DNA from 2 places in the Streptomyces sp. NPDC002467 genome. Region 2 is predicted to be linked to the other one. Evidence: riboswitches for the same ligand, from Rfam matches in the RefSeq annotation. Region 2 holds a riboswitch; the other holds the start of a gene.

Region 1 (8,921 bases), on a different contig from region 2:
ACGAAGGCCCCCGGAACCGATGGTCCGAGGGCCTCGTACGCGGGCCGAAGGGCCCGCTCACCACATGGAGGCGGCTACGCCTTGGTGTTGTCCGCCTGCATCGCCGCGATCTCCTCGTCCGACTCCCGCCCCGGCGTCGGCAGGTTGAACTTCGTGATCGCGAAACGGAAGATCGCGTAGTAGACGACCGCGAAGCACAGGCCGATCGGAATGATCAGCCACGGCTTCGTCGCCAACCCCCAGTTGATGACGTAGTCGATCAGACCCGCCGAGAAGCTGAACCCGTCGTGCACGCCCAGCGCCCACGTCACCGCCATCGACACGCCCGTCAGCAGCGCGTGGATCACGTACAGCACCGGCGCCACGAACAGGAACGAGTACTCCAACGGCTCCGTGATGCCCGTGACGAACGAGGTCAGGCCCACTGACAGCATCAGACCGCCGATCTCCTTGCGCCGCAGCGGCTTCGCGCAGTGCGCGATCGCGAGGGCCGCCGCCGGGAGGGCGAACATCATGATCGGGAAGAAGCCCGAGAGGAACATGCCCGCGTTCGGGTCGCCGTTCAGGAACATGTTGATGTCGCCGTGCACGGTCTTCCCCTCCGGCGTGGTGTAGCTGCCGAACTGGAACCACACCGGCACGTTCAGGAACTGGTGCAGACCGATCACCAGCAGCGCGCGGTTCGCGACGCCGAAGATGCCCGCACCCCAGTAGTCCAGGCCCACCAGCCAGTCCGAGAAGCTCTCCAGCGCGTCGCCGACCGGCGGCCAGACCCACAGGCAGATCACGGCGAAGCCGATCGCCACGAAGGACATGATGATCGGGACGAGCCGCCGGCCGTTGAAGAAGCCCAGCCAGTCGACCAGCTTCACCCGGTGGTAGCGCTGCCAGAACCAGGCCGCGAGCAGGCCCATGATGATGCCGCCGAAGACCCCCGGGTTCTGGTACGTGTACGCGACGAACGTGTCGTTCGCCCCCAGGCAGCCACCGCCGATGTCCTTGGTCCCCGTCGGGCACGGCTTCTGGAACGCGTGCAGCACCCCGCGGTAGACGAGGAAGCCGGCCACCGCCGCCAGCGCGGTCGAACCGTCCGCCTTCTTGGCCATGCCGATCGCGACGCCGATGCAGAACAGGAGGGGCAGGCCGAGGTCCGGGTCGAGCAGGGCGCCGCCCGCGCCGGCCATGATCTTGGCGAGGTCGTCCCAGCCCAGCCCCTTGGAGCCGAAGACGTCAGGCTGCCCCAGCCGGTTCAGGATGCCCGCCGCGGGCAGTACGGCGATGGGCAGCTGGAGGCTCCGCCCCATCTTCTGCAGCCCCTGGAACAGCCCGTTCCACCACTTCGCCTCCGGCTTCGCCTGTGGCGCTCCTGCGGCGCTGCTCGCGCTCATCCGCGTCCTCCCTGACCGGCCCGTTTTGGCTGTCGCGGCACGTGCGGCACACTGGTGTAGACCAGTTGTGGGCAGGTTGCTGCTGCTGATCGTCATGATTCGTCAGACAGTGGACGCGCGCTCGCGAAGATGGGCCAACCGTGCGTTACGGTGACGAAACGGACCGCATCGGTGCCGCCGAGACTCGTTCTTCGTACGACTCAGGGAGAAACACATGGCCACCAAGGCTGAGAAGATCGTCGCCGGGCTCGGCGGTATCGAGAACATCGAAGAGGTCGAAGGCTGCATCACGCGCCTGCGCACCGAGGTCGTCAACCCCGACCTCGTCGACGAGGTCGCCCTCAAGGCCGCCGGCGCCCACGGCGTCGTGAAGATGGGCACCGCCATCCAGGTCGTCATCGGCACCGACGCCGACCCGATCGCGGCGGACATCGAAGACATGATGTGAGCCGGGCGCACTGAAGCCCCTCCGAAGCTCCCCAGAAGACCCCGTACGGATGCCGCACGCACCCGAACGGGGTCTTCGCCGTTCCCCCGCAGGGACTAGGCTCAACGCCATGTCTCGCATCGACGGCCGTACGCCCGAACAGCTCCGCCCGGTCACCATCGAACGCGGATGGAGCAAGCACGCCGAGGGCTCCGTCCTCATCTCCTTCGGAGACACCAAGGTCTTCTGCACCGCCTCCTTCACCGAAGGCGTCCCGCGCTGGCGCAAGGGCAGCGGCGAAGGCTGGGTCACCTCCGAGTACTCGATGCTGCCCCGCTCCACCAACACCCGCGGCGACCGCGAGTCCGTACGCGGCAAGATCGGCGGCCGCACCCACGAGATCTCCCGCCTCATCGGCCGCTCGCTGCGCGCCGTGATCGACTACAAGGCGCTGGGCGAGAACACCATCGTCCTGGACTGCGACGTCCTCCAGGCCGATGGCGGCACCCGCACCGCCGCCATCACCGGCGCCTACGTAGCCCTCGCCGACGCCATCGCCTGGGGCCAGAAGAAGAAGCTCGTCAAGGCCGGCCGCAAGCCCCTCACCGACACCGTCGCCGCCGTCAGCGTCGGCATCGTCGACGGCGTCCCCCTCCTCGACCTCTGCTACGAGGAGGACGTGCGCGCCGAGACCGACATGAACGTGGTCTGCACCGGCGACGGCCGCTTCGTCGAGGTCCAGGGCACGGCCGAGGGCGAGCCCTTCGACCGCAAGGAACTCAACGCCCTCCTGGACCTCGCTGCCGGCGGCTGCGCGGACCTCCAGGCCCTCCAGCTGAGCGCGCTGGAGCTGGACCTGTAGGGGCTGGAACTGTAGGCGCCCGCACCGGCGTCTGGCAGGGTACGGGCGCACGGTGTCGAAGCCGCGCGCCCGTCCACGTATCCACACCCCTGGGGGGACCGGAAAAAATGAAGCTCCGCATAGCCGCCGTGACGCTGGCAGCCGCCCTCACCATCCCCGCCCTCACCTCCTGTGACGCGATCTCCACGGCGATGGACTGCGCCAACACGGCGGTCGCCATCACGGACGGCGCCAACGACCTCCAGCAGGCCGTCTCCAACGCGGGCAACAGCCCGCAGGACGCCCAGAACGCGCTGAACCAGATCGAGACGAACCTGAAGAAGATCGGCGACCAGACGGACAACGCCGACCTGAGCAAGGCCATCGGCTCGATGAACACGGCCGTCAAGAACGTCCGCACCGCCATCGAGCAGGGCAACGCGACCCCGGACATCACGCCGGTCGCCGACGCGGCCTCCGAACTCTCGAAGGTCTGCACTCCGGGCTGACGCCGAGGAAGGCGCCGCGTGGCGCCCGGAATAATGGCGGGCATGACCTCCACGCCTTCGCGCCTGATCCTGGCCACCCGCAATGCGGGCAAGGTCACCGAACTGCACGCCATCCTGTCCGACGCCGGCCTGCCGCACGAGCTGGTCGGCGCGGACGCGTACCCGGAGATCCCGGACGTCAAGGAAACCGGCATCACCTTCGCCGAGAACGCCCTCCTCAAGGCCCACGCCCTGGCCCAGGCCACCGGCCTCCCGGCGATCGCCGACGACTCCGGCCTGTGCGTGGACGTCCTGAACGGCGCCCCGGGCATCTTCTCCGCCCGCTGGGCCGGCAAGCACGGCGACGACAAGGCCAACCTCGACCTCCTCCTGGCCCAGCTCGGCGACATCGCCGACGAGCACCGCGGCGCCCACTTCGCCTGCGCGGCGGCCCTGGCCCTCCCGGACGGCACGGAACGCGTGGTCGAGGGCCGCCTCCTGGGCACCCTCCGCCACACCCCGGCCGGCACGGGCGGCTTCGGCTACGACCCGATCCTCCAGCCGCTGGGGGAGTCGCGCACGTGCGCGGAGCTGACGGCGGAGGAGAAGAACGCCATCTCCCACCGGGGGCAGGCGTTCAGGGCGCTGGTGCCGTTCGTGCGGGCGCTGCTGGGCTGAGCCGCCCGGGCGACACTGAAGGTCCCGTGCGCAGATGGTGCGCGCGGGACCTTCTGTGAGTGCGGTCGGAGGGACTCGAACCCTCAAGGGATTTCTCCCACAACTACCTAAAAGTTGCGTGTAGGCCAATTCCACCACGACCGCGACTAACCGGTAAATTCGGACATTGATCCCGACCGGCTGCGGCTAGTCTACGACCGCCAGGCCCTGGCGGGCGACAGCATTGCCGCGGCGACCTCCCCGGCACCATGTGCTCGTAATGGCGTGGCAGTTGGGGCACAGCAGCCGCAGGTTCTCGCGGCGGTCATCACTCCAGTCGCCGTTGATGTGGTCGACCTCCAGCGTCATGGGGCGTCCCCGCCATTCCGGGGGGCTCCCGCAGCCTGCGCACTGCTCGGGCACCCCGATGTCGCGGAGGGCGCGCCGCAAGGCAATCGTCCTGGTGCGGCGGGTGCCGTCGTGCTTGACCAGCACCTCGACCGCCGGCCTCGCCTGGGTGGGTCCGGGCTTCCCCTTTGAGTGGCCTTGTCCGAGGTGGTGCGAGGTGTCGAGGCTCGCCTCGGTCACCCATGGGCGTAGCAGTGCTCGCTGGTGGCCGTTGTCCGGCCGGTTGAGCTTCCGCAGCGTACCCGCGATGCTCGTCGATTGCGTGACGGCCGCCCTGAGTTCGTCGCAGGGCGGCGGGGCCTGCCCGCCGGTGGGGCGGAAGTGGGTGACGTCTATGCCGAAGTGGGCGAAGCGCCTCATCGGATAGCGCCCGAGGTGTTCGTAGGGACGTGTGCCGAGGTATGCGATCACCTCGTCGATATCGCCGCACCGGGCGGCGGCTTCGGCCAGCAGTTCCTGTGTGTAGCCGGTTCGCTTGCCCACCTGCGCCGGGCCTTGCCTCGGCCTCGGTATGTGTCCGTCGTCGAGTGGCAGTTGGGGCAGAGGAGTCGCAGGTTCTCCCACCGGTTGTCACGCCAGTCGCCATTGATGTGGTCGACTTCCAGAGGGAGGGGTTCACCCATCCAGACGGCCTCGACCCCGCACTCGGCGCAGCGTTCTTCCGCGCCCAGCACTGCCATTGCGGCCTTGAGCCGGTCGCTTTGGATGCGCCGGGCCTGCTCCGGGGGCTGTTTCACCAGCAGTGATTCGGGTGATCGGCGATTCCTGGGTATGCCCGCCCGTGACTGCGCTTTGAAGTGCGAGGTGTCTATCCCCAGGGCCTTGACTCGTCGGCTGATGTGGGTGTGCTGCCCGCCGACGACATTCACCCCCAGGCGGCGGAGCACCTCGCTCATGTTCGTCGAGGCTGAGACTGCTTCCTCCAGTACCTCCTTGGTCCACTTCAGCCCCTCGCGCTCGAAGTGGGAGGTGTCGACTCCCAGGCCTTTCATTCGCCCGCGGATGTGCTCACGCGAGCCGCTCTTCGGGTCGACCCCCAGTTTGTTGAGCGCCTCCGTCAGCGTGCGTGATGTGCGCGCCGCCTCCGAGAGGCGTTCTCTCGTGTAAGGGCTGGTCGGCATTCCGTCCCCCTCGCTTCCGGCCGCACGTGCGACCCTCGCATGGAGTAACGACCCGATAGTCGGACGGTTACGTGGAATTTCGTCCGATAAAGCGAGCGGCCCGCACCGGTTCACGGTGCGGGCCGGGGTCGGCAGAGGCAGCGGGTCAGATGCCCAGGTCCTTGATGATCTTGGCTACGTGGCCCGTGGCCTTGACGTTGTAGAAGGCGTGTTCCACCTTGCCCTCCTCGTCCACGACCACCGTCGAGCGGATGACGCCCGTGACCGTCTTGCCGTACAGCTTCTTCTCGCCGAACGCGCCGTAGGCCTCCAGCACGGCCTTTTCCGGGTCGCCGACCAGCGTGACCTTCAGGTGTTCCTGCTCCCGGAACTTCGCCAGCTTCTCCGGCTTGTCCGGGGACACGCCGATCACGTCGTAGCCGGCAGTGGCCAGGACGTCCAGGTTGTCCGTGAAGTCGCAGGCCTGCTTCGTGCAGCCCGGGGTGAGGGCCGCGGGGTAGAAGTACACGATCACCTTGCGGCCCTTGTGGTCGGCGAGCGAGACCTCGTTGCCGTCCGCGTCGGGCAGGGTGAAGGCGGGGGCGGTGTCGCCCGGCTGCAGTCGCTCGCTCATGTCAACAGTCTCCTCGGGAGGGCACCAGCATCGTTCTGCAACGAGACTAAGCTGACGATGAGTCCATGGGGCACTACGCCCCATGCGGGACACGACGACGAAACGACGACGGAGGCAGCGCGGTGCCGGAAGCCAGGACCCCCGCACAGATCGAGGCGGACATCGTCCGCCGCCGCGAGCAGCTCGCCGAGACGCTCGACGAGATCGGTGTGCGGATGCACCCGAGCACGATCATCGGGGACGCGAAGGCCAGGGTCGCCTCGACCGTCGACCACACGGCCGGGCGGGCCTTCGCCGCCGTGAACCGGTGCGTGAGCGACGTGCAGGCCGGGCTGCGCGACGAGAACGGCGCTCCGCGCGTCGACCGGATCGTGCCGGTCGCGCTGGTCGCCGCGGGTCTGATCGGGCTGATCGTGGTGTCGGCGCGCCGTAAGCGGGGATGACCCTCCGGAGTACAGGGCGGGCGCGGGCAGGTAAGTTCGAGGCGTGAGCGAGAACACCACCCACGACAAGCTGCCCATCCGCATGCTCCACGACCGCGTGCTCGTGAAGTCCGACCTGCCGGAGGGCGAGCGCCGTTCCGGCGGCGGGATCCTGATCCCGGCGACGGCCGCGGTCGGCAAGCGGCTGGCCTGGGCCGAGGTGGTCGCGGTCGGGCAGAACGTACGGTCCGTCGAGCCGGGCGACCGGGTGCTGTACGACCCCGAGGACCGGGCCGAGGTCGAGGTGCGGGGTGCGACGTACGTGCTGATGCGCGAGCGGGACCTGCACGCCGTGGCCGCGGAGCGGCTGGAGGGGTCGACGGACTCCACCGGGTTGTATCTGTAGACAGGTAGAGCGTAGGGGCCGGTGATCGGGATCACCGGCCCCTTTCGTATTGCTTTGCTACGGTGGAGGAGAACCCCGACGAGACGCGCCGTACCGGGTCAAGGACAAGACGACGCACCCCCGTACCGCTCGATTTCTCGTCGTCCCGGAGGTGCCGTCATGGCATGGGTTCTTCTTCTCGTCGCCGGCCTGCTTGAGGTCGGCTGGTCGATCGGCATGAAGTTCACCGACGGTTTCACCCGGCTGTGGCCCAGTGTGTTCACGGGTGCCGGGATCGTCGCCAGCATGGTGCTGCTGTCGTACGCCGCGAAGACCCTGCCCATCGGTACCGCGTACGGGGTGTGGGTCGGCATCGGCGCCGCCGGTGCGGCCGTGCTCGGCATGGCGGTGCTGGGTGAGCCCGTCACCGCCGCCCGGATCTTCTTCATCAGCCTGCTGCTGGTGGCCGTGGTGGGGCTGAAGGCCACCTCCGGGCACTAACGGGACCGGCTACTCCAGGAACGCGGACGGTGGGGGGCGGCGGGCTGCCGCCCCCGCTCCCGTTCCGGCGTCCGTTCCCGCGTCGGTGCCCTGCGTGGCGCCGCCCTGGGTGCCCGTGGTGGTGCCGGCGTTGGTCTGGCCGCCTTGCGTCTGGCCTCCCTGGGTCTGGCCCCCGTTGTTCTGGCCCCCCTGGTTCTGGCCCCCCTGGTTCTGGCCTCCGTTGTTCTGCCCGCCCTGGTTCTGGCCGTTCGTCCCGTTCGGGGGCGTGGGGCGGTTCGGGCGGCCGGGGCGGCTCGGGAAGGGTTCCTCGGGGGTTTCCTCCGGGGAGGTCGGCTCGAAGCTGGGCGTGGGCGGGGGCGGGACCGCGCCCGGCTGGAGTTCGAGGTCGAAGTCCTCGGGCTCGGTGCCCTCCAGGGCCGTCTTCGTGTAGGCGGCCCAGATGCGGGCCGGGTAGCCGCCTCCGCCGATGCGCGCCTCGCCGAGGGCTCCGTACAGGGATTCCAGGGTTCCGGTGTCGGGGTCCTGGCCCATCATCGAGACCACCGTGACGAGGTTCGGGGTGTAGGCGGCGAACCAGGCCGAGCGGTCCAGTTCGGCGGTGCCGGTCTTGCCGGCGGCCGGGTGGCCGGCGGCGAGGGCCGCGGTGCCGGTGCCGTTGTCGACGACGCTGACCAGCATGGACGTGGTGGTGTCGGCGGACTCGCGGCTGACCGCCTGGGTGCGGGGGCGTTCGGGGAGGCCGATGGTGTCGTCCTCCTTGGTGATCTTCTCCAGGAAGGTGTACGGGGTGCGCCGGCCGTGGTCCGCGAGGGTCGCGTACGCCTGGGTCATGTCGAGGACGCTGGCCTGGAGGGTGCCGAGCGCCATGGCGGGGCCCAGGACGAAGTTCGGGGTGTCCTCGGGGATGCCCAGGTCGACGGCGGTCTTCTTGACCTTCACCGTGCCGACGTCGACGACCATCTGCGCGAAGACGGCGTTGACGGAGAGGTCGGTGGCGGCGTTGACGGTGATGTTCCCGTAGGAGACCTGGCCCTCGTTCTCGGGGGCGTAGGGGACCCGGCTGCCGACGACACGGCGCTTGTTGTCGCCGTTGTAGATCGTGTACGGGGTGATGCGGCGGCCGTCCTGGGTGCGGGAGTCGTTCTCGACCGCGGCCGCGAAGACGAACGGCTTGAAGGTGGAGGCGACCTGGTAGTCGTGGCGGGTCGCGTTGTTCACGTACTGCTTGGTGTAGTCGATGCCGCCGTACATGGCGACGACCTTGCCGTTGGAGGGGTCGATGGAGACGCCTCCGGCGCGCACGTAGCGGTCGGCCTTGCGGGTTTCCGGTTCGAGCTTGCTGATGACCTGGGCGTTGACGGCGTCCACGAAGGCGTTCTGGCGGCGCTTGTCGATGGTGGTGGTGATGCGGTAGCCGCCTTCGGCGAGGGTCTTCTCGTCGAGGATCTTGTTGTCGGTGATGTAGTCCTTGATGGCTTCGACGAGGTAGCCGCGCTGCCCGGAGAGTCCGGCGGCGGGGCGGACCTTGCCCGGTTCGGGGAAGCGGGTGGCGGCACGTTCGGCGGCCGGCATCCAGTCCTTCTTGACCATGCCGTCGAGTACGTAGTTCCAGCGGGCGAGGGCGCGGTCGCGGCCCTGGGGGTGGGAGACGACGTCGAAGGCGCTGGGGG
Region 2 (8,921 bases):
GGAGTGCCGGCGCCGACGTCGGCCGGCCCGGGGTCCACCGGCCTGGGGTGTCGGCGCCGGGGCGGTGGCGCCGGGGCGTCGAGCCCGTGGCGGCGGCTCCCGAGTGTCGGCGTGTCAGGCGGCGTCTGCCGCCTCGGGGCGTCAACCGGTGTCGGGTTCGCCCCGGCGAACGGCGTCGTGCGCGGCCAGAGCGGCGTGCAGGGTCAGCAGGTCGGCGCCCCGGGCCGCGTCCAGGCCGGTCAGCTCCGTCGCCCTGCGCAGGCGGTAGTCCACCGTGTTGGGGTGGATCTGGAGCCGCGCGGCGGCCCGGCGCCGGTCGAGGCCGCAGGCGAGGAACGTGCGCAGGGTGTCGAGCAGCTCGGGGCGCCCTGCCAGCGGGCCGAGCAGCGCCGCGAGCCCGTCCCGGGCCGAGCTCGGGCGGCTCAACTGGTACTCCAGCAGCACGTCCTCCAGCAGGTACAGCCCGGGTCCCCGGCCGGACGCCTCCGCTATCCTCCGCACCTCGCCGACCATCCGGGCGGCGTCCGCGACGCCCTCCGGCGCGGCCGCGGCCGCCGCCACCAGCAGCTCGGCGCCGCACATCAGACCGAGTTGCTCGACCAGCCGGCCGAGCCGCTCCCGGTCCGCGGCGGCGAAGTCCGCGGCCGGTCCCTCGTACGGGATCAGCACCAGCCCGCCGTCGTCGGAGAGCACGGACAGCGGGACGCCGGGGGTCTGGCGCTGCAATTCGTTGCGCAGCCGCCGGAGTTTGCGGCGGGCGGCGACGGAATGGTTGACGCCGGGCCGCAGCTCGTCCGGGTGCGGTCCCATGGTGATGCCGAGCACCAGGTAGGAGGGCGGCAGCCGGATGCCGGCGCGGTCGGCCGCCGCCCGCGGGTCCCCGCCCTCCAGGAGACGGGACAGCAGGGACTGCCGGGCGACCTGCTCGTCGCCGAGGGCCGCCTGACGCTCCTGTACGTAGCCCGCCGCGACCGCGCAGCTGACCAGTCGGAGGTAGCCGAGCAGCCGGCGCTGGACCAGCAGCACGTCCGCCAGGTCGTCCGGCCCGGCCGTCGCGAGGACCTGGGCGGCGCACTCCTCGGCCCCGAAGTGGTAGGCGCCGACGACGGCTTCCAGCGGCACGCCCTCGTCGGCGCGCCGGGCCGAGGACTCGCTGATCCTCGCCAGTTCGGACTCCTCCGGCAGCTCGCCGCCGCGCAGCACCCGGATGAAGGCCCGGATGCCCCTGTCCACTTCCTTGGTGATCTCGCCGCGGAGCTGTTCCGAGGGCAGCGCTCCGTAGGCGGGCAGCTGCTCGACGAGCCGGGCCATCACGGCGGGGGCGAGGGTCGGGGCGGCGGCCAGGAGCCGCTTGTGGACCGGTACGCCGCCGAACCGCGGCCCCTCATCGCCTTCCACGGGTTTGGCTGCGGTCACAATCAACCTCGCGAATCTCTGTGGTGCGACCCGGAGACACGGCCCCCAAATGCCACCATTCTGTTTTCCGGGACGTTACTTACCAGTTGGTAACACGCCCGCCCGGTGGACCGCCAGCCGCGATCGGACCCAGACCGCAACCTCCACCGGATCCCCACGCCCCCACCCGCAGCGGAGGACCGCCGTGCTCGCGCCCAGAAACGCTGTTCGTCTCCTGGCCACCGCCCTTGTCGTCACGATGGCCGTGACCGCCGCCCCCGCGGCCACGGCCGCCGAGGTCACGCCGTCGAGTGCCACCGCCGGCGACTCGTTCTACAGGTACACCGGCAGCGAACCCCTCGCCTCGTTCGCGCCGGGCACCGTGCTGAAGACGCGGACGCTCCAGTACCACCTCGTGGGCCTTCCCACGCCGGTCAAGGCGATCCAACTGCTCTACCGCACGACCGACGCCCAGGGCCGTCCGTCCGCCAATGTGACCACCGTGGTGCGCAGTCTGACGGGCGACGGCGGCAAGGCGGTGTCCTACCAATCGTTCTACGATTCGCTCAACCCGGAGGACGGCCCCTCCCGGGCCGTCGCGGGCAACGTCAGCCTGGGCGGCGCCATCGCGAACGCCGAGTCCCTCTTCCTCGCTCCGCTGCTCCTCCAGGGCTACAACCTGGTCATCCCCGACACCGAGGGACAGACCGCGAACTTCGCGGCCGGCCCGGAGTACGCGACCAACACGCTGGACTCGATCCGCGCCGCGACCGGGTCCGCGGAGACCGGCATGAACCGGGACACCAGGTTCGGGCTGTTGGGCTACTCGGGCGGCGCCATCGCGACCAACTGGGCGGCCGCGCTCGCACCCACCTACGCACCCGAGGTCAACGCGAAGCTCGTCGGATTCGCGGAGGGCGGTCTGCTCGTGGACCCGGCGCACAACCTCAAGTATGTGGACGGCTCCCTCGTGTGGACGGGTGTCATTCCCATGGCGCTCATCGGCGTCTCCCGCTCGTACGGCATCGACCTCAAGCCCTACCTCAACGACTACGGGCAGGGGGTCTACCAGAAGCTGGAGCGCGGGTCGATCGTCGACGCACTGGGCCGCTACCCCGGGCTGACCTGGAAGAAGATGGCGAAGCCGCAGTACGCCGACCCGAATTCGGTGCCCGCCTTCCTCGACGCGGTGAACCGGATCAACCTCGGCTCGGCGCCGACCCCGTCCGTCCCGGGATTCATCGCCCAAGGCAACGGGGGAGTCCTGGAGGGGACCTTCAGTAACCGTCCGGGCATCGGCACCGGTGACGGGGTCATGGTCGCCGGGGACGTCCGGACACTGGCCCGGCAGTACTGTTCGACCGGCAACGGATCCATCGAGTACCAACAGTTCGACCTGCTCAGCCACGTCGGCGTGCCCGTCGTCTGGGCGCCCCTCGCGATGGGCTGGATGAACGACCGGTTCGCGGGCCGGACCGCCCCGTCCGACTGCGGTCGCATCCCCGCGGGCAACTCCCTGACCCCGGAGCAGCCGGTGCCGGCGTCCTGAGGCCGCGCGCGGCCCGTGTCCCCGCCGCCGCATTCGATGCGGCGGCGGGGACACGGGCGAGCGGGGGTCAGGACACCATGGAGGCGTCGGCCACCTCGGACAACCTGACCGTGCACAGCCCGCCGCGCTCGCTCTTCACGTCCGTCACCTTGAGCTGCGTGCCCGGCGCGAGGATGTACTCCTCCTCCCCGGTGAAGGCGGAGAAGTTCCGGATCCCGACCGCCTGGGAGGGCGTCACCTCGAAGAGGGTCCGCTTGCCCCGGCTGCCCAGGAAGGACCGGGCCACCTTCAGGTCGGAGGTGCAGGAGGAGACGCCCCACCAGGTCACCGTGCTGCCCACCGGGTACTGCGACCGCAGGTCCAGCGACACACCGCGCCACAGCGGCTGCGTGTGGGCGGGCAGCCCCGACACCGCCGAGAACAGCAGCCGCAGGTACGGCAGGTAGGGCGTGACCCTGGTGCGGTCCGGGGAGCGCAGGACGGCGTTGATCTCCCGGTAGAAGGCGGACTCGCAGGTGTAGAGGTAGAGCGCGGCGATCGCGTCGGCGGACAGGCCGACGGTCGTCTCGTCCGCCCTCCGCTTGCCGAAGTCCCGAGAGCGGTCGATGTGTCCGGCGATCCCGGACAACGCCTTCGCCACCGGGGCGACGGCGTCCTGGAAGTCCATCAGCGGCGTGTCGAACACACCGGTGATCGCGGGGAGGACCAGGCCCTCGTCCTTGACGCTGGTGAGTCGCTCCAGGTACAGCTGGTGCAGGTTCATGGTCGACTCGATGAAGGCGCCCATGCGTGCCGCGACACCCCCGTCCCCGCCGCCCGCGGCGGCCGCCGCCCCGTCCCACCCCTTGCTCGGCAGCCAGTCGATCCCGTCGGCGCCCAGCGAGGCGAGGGCCTCGTTGACCATCGCGAAGTGGTCGCCCTCGCAGAAGATGTCGCCCTGCGCCGCCGGGTTCGCGTGGTCGATGTGCCGGACCTCGACGTCCGGGTACTTCTCCTGGAGCCGCAGGACGACCTTCTTCAGGCTGCGTGCGTGCGCTCCCCACCACGCGAACACGACCCCGCGGTCCTCCTCGTCGGCCTGCTGCTTGGCCCTGAGGATCTCCTCGACGATCCGTTCGGCGACGGGCCGCCAGAACGTCGTGTGCTGGTCGGCGCCCATCGCACCGTCACCGCTGGCGGTCAGCGAGGCGTTCAGCAGCAGCACACCCTGGGTCAGCATCGCCTGGAACCACTCCGGCGGCTGGACCGTCTCGCGCTCCTTCAGCAGTGCGCGCACATCGGCGATGGGCGTCTTCTTGGCGATGCCGTACTTCCACATCGCCGCCGCCTTGATGATGCAGCGGATGCTGACGACCCGGCCGAACTGGCTGTCCTTCCAGTCGTTGAAGGTGTTGTCGAACATGGCGATGCCGGTCGCGCTCTCCGGGCGCGGGTACGGGTTCTGGCCGAAGACGACGACCTTCCACTTGTGCGGCGGGTTGGGCTTCAGCGCCTGGAAGGTCAGTTCGCGGACCGGGACGACCTCGGGACTGCGGCCCTTCCCGATGAACCGGGCCGCGTCGGGCCGCGCCTCGATGACGGGCTTCAGGAGCGGGAGCCAGGGCTCACCGCCCCCGTCGAAGAGTTCGGCGAGGGCCAGCGGGTCGTCCGCGGCGGGCTGGGCCGGGTCCTGGGCCTGTGCCGGTGCGACGGCCGTCGGTTCTGCTGCCGGTTCCGATGGCGGTTCTGCTGCCGGTTCCGGGGCAGCGGCCGCTGCGGCCGGGGTCGCGGCCGGCGGCGGCACGATGCGCACCCGCTGCTCGACCGGGGCGTTCTCGATGCCGTCCAGTTGCGCGGTGATCGTGGCGCGCAGCTCGTCGTCGTCCTCGAACCAGTGGTCGTGGAAGAGCGTGTAGCCGGTCCACATCAGGTTCGCGCACACCCTGGCCGGAACCCTGCCGGTCTGCGCGCCCATCCCGACCAGCGCCACGGAGCGGATGCTGCCGGGTTCCTTCCGGTTCTGCCGGTGCACGGCCTGGAACGCGGCGGCGCACGCCAGGGCCACGTTCAGCGTGGCACTCACGTTCTGCGAGGACCGCACCATCGTCGGCGTCGAGATCAGGTACCGGGGGACCGTCGCCCCCGACGGGACGCAGACCGCGCTGCCCACCGGGAGGGTGCCGGCGAACCGGTCGCGGATCGCGCGCTGCACCCGCAACTGGATGCCGGATCCGAGGTGCCGCTTGATGACGGCGTCGACCCCGCCGTCCATCCGGCCCCGGGAGTTCGTCGGCGTGACCCAGGCGTCGACGTCCTCGTCGAGGATCGAGCCCCGGCGGATCTCGATGCCGGGGGTGTCCGCGAATGCCGCCCGCCAGGCCTCCACCACACGCTCGTTGACGTCTGTCAGTACAACCCTGAGCACGGGTCGGCCACTGCTCTCGGTCATCGTCCACTCCTGTCGGAAACGGCTTCGGCAACAACTCGAACCTAGCCGCCACCACTGACAACGCCGTTCCGACAAGGGGACGATGACCTGCCGTCATGACAGCGCGTCACAGCCGCCAGTACGTACCCGCACGGGAATCGACGTGCACCACGTGCCGGCCGACGCGCACCACGTGGTGGTCCTCACCGGACCAGGAGCCGGTGGCGCCGTCGGCGCCGGGCAGCGGGGTCCAGATCTCCAGGAAGGTGCTGCCGTCCGGGTTGGTGCCCCGCTCGACGAGGTTCGCGCCCTCCCGCCGGAAGGTCCCGGCGTCCTCGCCGGGCTCGCCCGTGAGGTGGTGGAAGTGGACCTGTGAACCGTCGAAGGAGGTCGTACCGGCGAAGCCCCGGCTGTCGGCGTAGTACGGGCCCGCCTGCAACCACACCACCTCGCGGTCCTCCAGGAGGGGCCCGCCGTCGCGGCTGATGCCGCGCCGCAGCCAGGCGCCGTGCTCGGGCACCGGGATGCCGGGGCCGGCCTCGAACCGGTCCGTCGGCGGCCGGCGCTCAGGCACGGTCGGCGGGGGAGTCGTCCACGGCCAGCAGGGTCAGCGGCACGTTGCCGCGCACCGCCTGCGAGTACGGGCAGACCGCGTCCGCACGGTGCAGCAGGGGCTGGAGGTCCGTCGCCCGCCACCCCGGCAGGCTGACGGTGAGGGCCACCGCGAGGCCGTAGCCCGCGGGGGTGTCCGTGGTGCCGAGCTGTACTTCGCAGGCCACGCGCGCGGCGGAGGCGTCCGCCCCGAACTCGGCGGCGACCTCCGCGAGCGCGGACGTGAAGCAGGCCGCGAAACCGGCCGCGAACAGCTGCTCCGGATTGGTGGTGCCGGGCACCTTCTTGCGCGGCGGGGCCAGGCGGACGTCCAGCCGACCGTCGTCCGTGCGGACGGAGCCGGTGCGGCCCCCGTCGGCGTGCGCGGTCGTCCGGTACAGGCTGCGGGTGAGTGGCACGGTCATGGCGTACGGCCCATCTTGCTCGACGAGGACGCTGCCGCGGGCGCGGACAGCGGTCGGCGCCGCTCCTGCGGCACCTCGCGCGTCGTCGTGCGTAACCGGGTACGGCGCATCTCGTCCGGGGCCTCGCAAGGCCGCCGCACAAGTTAGCAACGGAGGTGGCCGTCCGGGGACCCGCAGGGCGGTGACCTTCCTCACCCGTTGGCGGCCCCGCCGTGATCCGGGGACGAGAGCCGGGGCCCGCGGCTGCGGTACGCCCCCGGAGGCATGCCCTCCCACCGGGTGAACGCGCGGACCAGGGCCGTCGCACCGCTCAGGCCGACGAGGGGCGCGATCCGGTCCAGCGGCAGGGCCGTGGTATCCAGCAGCCGTCGGGCCCGGCCGTGGCGGGCCGTGTCGAGGAGCGTGCGCCACGACGTGCCCTCCGCCTGAAGGGCCCTTCGCAGGGTCCGGACGCTGAGGCCGAGCTCCCTGGCGGGGCCGGCCGGGCCCGCGTCCCCGAGCGCGGCGTGCTCCAGCCACTGCCGTACGCGCTCGGCCACGGCCGGGGGCGAGGACAGCCGGTGCAGGAGCCGGTCGGCGTAGTCCCGGTGCAGGGCGTTGAGCGCCGGATCGTGGAGCGGCCGGCGCCGGTCGAGGTCCTCGTGGGCGACCGTGATCACGTTCTCCGGGGCGTCGAACACGACCGGGCAGCCGAGGACGCGGGCGTACGGCTCCGCGGAGCCCGCACGCGGGTGCGCGAACGAAACGGACAGCGGCGCCCAGCCGTCGCCGGCGATCCAGCGACCCGCCCGCACCATGCTGCTGACGACCGCCTCGACCTGCTGGGGGTGCATGGCCGCCGGGTCGACGGTCGGCCGGTAGCGGACCCGGCCGGCGTCCCCCCGGCGGTCCACGCTCACCCTGCCCGCCTGGCTCACCAGCGGGTGGTAGCGCTCCGCCGCCAGCGCGGCCTCCGCGAGGCTGGCGCTCGTGAGGACGAGGTGGCCCAGGATGTGCAGGCCCGTGGGTCGGATGCGGTCGCCCACGAGGAGCCCGGTGTGCGGGCCGGCCCCCCGGGCGCCGAGGACCTCGTCCCACAGGACACGCATCTCGGCGTACCCCAGCCGGTCCGCGGGCAGGGCCCGGTGACCGGAACCGCCGCTGCCCTCCGCCGCGGCGCTCAGCACGGCGAGGGCGTAGCACGAGGTGACGGTGGGAGGCTCGATGAGGGACACGGCCGCCAGTCAATGCCGGAGCACGGGCCGCGTCAACACCGCCTGCGCCGCGGTCGCGGGGAGGCACGGCGCGACCGGCGGCCCGGGGAGTCAACGGGTTGGCCGCCGGGGTGAATGACCGCTGCGCGGAGCGCTCCTAAGGTCGCCTTCGGACACCGCTCATGAGGAGTACGCCGTGATTCTCTTCCTGCTCCCCGCAGGCGACTACGACCCGACCGAGGCGGCGGTGCCCTGGGCCGCGCTGCGCGACGCCGGCTTCGAGGTGCGGTTCGCGACCCCCGCCGGGAAGGCCGCGTACGCCGACCCCAGGCTCACCGACCTCGGCTTCTCCTGGCTGTCGCCCTGGCTGATGACCCGCCGCGCCGAACTCGCCGCCTACCGGCGCCTCACCGTGGACCCCTGGTTCCTCGCCCCGTTCGCCTACGAGGACGTCGAACCGGACGCCGTCACGGGTCTCTTCGTACCCGGCGGCCACGCAGCGGGCATGCGGACGCTGCTCGAAGACGCCACCGCCCAGCGCCTGTTCGCCCGGGTCTTCACCCGGGGGCTGCCGGTCGGCGCCGTCTGCCACGGTGTGCTGCTCGCCGCCCGCGCCACCGATCCCGCCACCGGGCGCTCGGTCCTCCACGGCAGGCGCACCACGGCCCTGACCGCCCTGCTGGAGCTCACCGGGTGGAACCTCACCCGGCTCTGGCTGGGCCGCTACTACCGCACGTACCGCACCACCGTGCAGCGGGAGGTCACCGCGGCGCTCGCCGATCCGGGCCACTTCCTCACCGGCCCGCCGCTGCCCGTCCGCGACACCGCCGCCCGGCCCGGACGCGGCTTCACCGTCAAGGACGGCAACTACGTGTCCGCGCGGTGGCCCGGCGACTGCCACCGGCTCGCCGCGGACTACCTGGCCCTGGTCCGCGCCCACGAGGCGGCCCAATTGTCATGAACGCTTCTTGAAGGGGTTCGGGATGAATCGACGAAGAGTCCCCAGGCGACTCCGGTACCTGTTATCCGGCCTGGTCCTCGCGATGGTCACCCTCGTGCTCGGCCCCGCGGCCGGCGGCGCGTCGGCGGGTCCGCAGTGGTGGGAGCCCGTGGCGCGCCCGGTCCCGGACTCCCAGGTGGGCGTCACGGGAGAGCCGTTCACCGGGACCGACGCCCAGGGCCGGGTCCGCGGCTGGGTGGACGCGCACGTCCACCTGATGTCGAACGAGGGCTTCGGAGGGCGGCTGGTCTGCGGGAAGGTCTTCTCCCCGGCGGGCGTGGCGGACGCCCTGAAGGACTGCCCCGAGCACTACCCGAACGGCGTCCTCGCCCTCTTCGACATGATCACCAAGGGTGGTGAC

The links. A riboswitch is a leader RNA that binds a small molecule or an ion and turns the genes downstream of it on or off. The one in region 2 is predicted to bind guanidine.
Region 1: another riboswitch for guanidine. It lies ahead of ACFYYJ_RS28160 (multidrug efflux SMR transporter); the one in region 2 lies ahead of ACFYYJ_RS04830 (Ohr family peroxiredoxin).

Annotation. Positions count from the first base shown of each region.
Region 1 covers NZ_JBIARJ010000015.1:113,383-122,303, forward strand. The annotation lists gene ACFYYJ_RS28105 (PTS transporter subunit EIIC) at 75-1,388, opposite strand; gene ACFYYJ_RS28110 (glucose PTS transporter subunit EIIB) at 1,603-1,836, shown strand; gene rph (ribonuclease PH) at 1,946-2,677, shown strand; gene ACFYYJ_RS28120 (hypothetical protein) at 2,785-3,165, shown strand; gene rdgB (RdgB/HAM1 family non-canonical purine NTP pyrophosphatase) at 3,208-3,822, shown strand; tRNA gene ACFYYJ_RS28130 (tRNA-Leu) at 3,883-3,966, opposite strand; gene ACFYYJ_RS28135 (HNH endonuclease) at 4,009-4,692, opposite strand; gene ACFYYJ_RS28140 (HNH endonuclease signature motif containing protein) at 4,617-5,330, opposite strand; gene bcp (thioredoxin-dependent thiol peroxidase) at 5,476-5,943, opposite strand; gene ACFYYJ_RS28150 (DUF3618 domain-containing protein) at 6,066-6,386, shown strand; gene ACFYYJ_RS28155 (GroES family chaperonin) at 6,430-6,771, shown strand; guanidine-III (ykkC-III) riboswitch at 6,818-6,890, shown strand; gene ACFYYJ_RS28160 (multidrug efflux SMR transporter) at 6,931-7,251, shown strand; gene ACFYYJ_RS28165 (transglycosylase domain-containing protein) at 7,261-8,921, opposite strand, start outside.
Region 2 covers NZ_JBIARJ010000002.1:322,551-331,471, forward strand. The annotation lists gene ACFYYJ_RS04810 (PucR family transcriptional regulator) at 142-1,416, opposite strand; gene ACFYYJ_RS04815 (lipase family protein) at 1,655-2,944, shown strand; gene ACFYYJ_RS04820 (ADP-ribosyltransferase domain-containing protein) at 3,012-5,372, opposite strand; gene ACFYYJ_RS04825 (hypothetical protein) at 5,479-5,925, opposite strand; gene ACFYYJ_RS04830 (Ohr family peroxiredoxin) at 5,918-6,367, opposite strand; guanidine-III (ykkC-III) riboswitch at 6,444-6,505, opposite strand; gene ACFYYJ_RS04835 (AraC family transcriptional regulator ligand-binding domain-containing protein) at 6,559-7,581, opposite strand; gene ACFYYJ_RS04840 (type 1 glutamine amidotransferase domain-containing protein) at 7,757-8,521, shown strand; gene ACFYYJ_RS04845 (hypothetical protein) at 8,544-8,921, shown strand, end outside.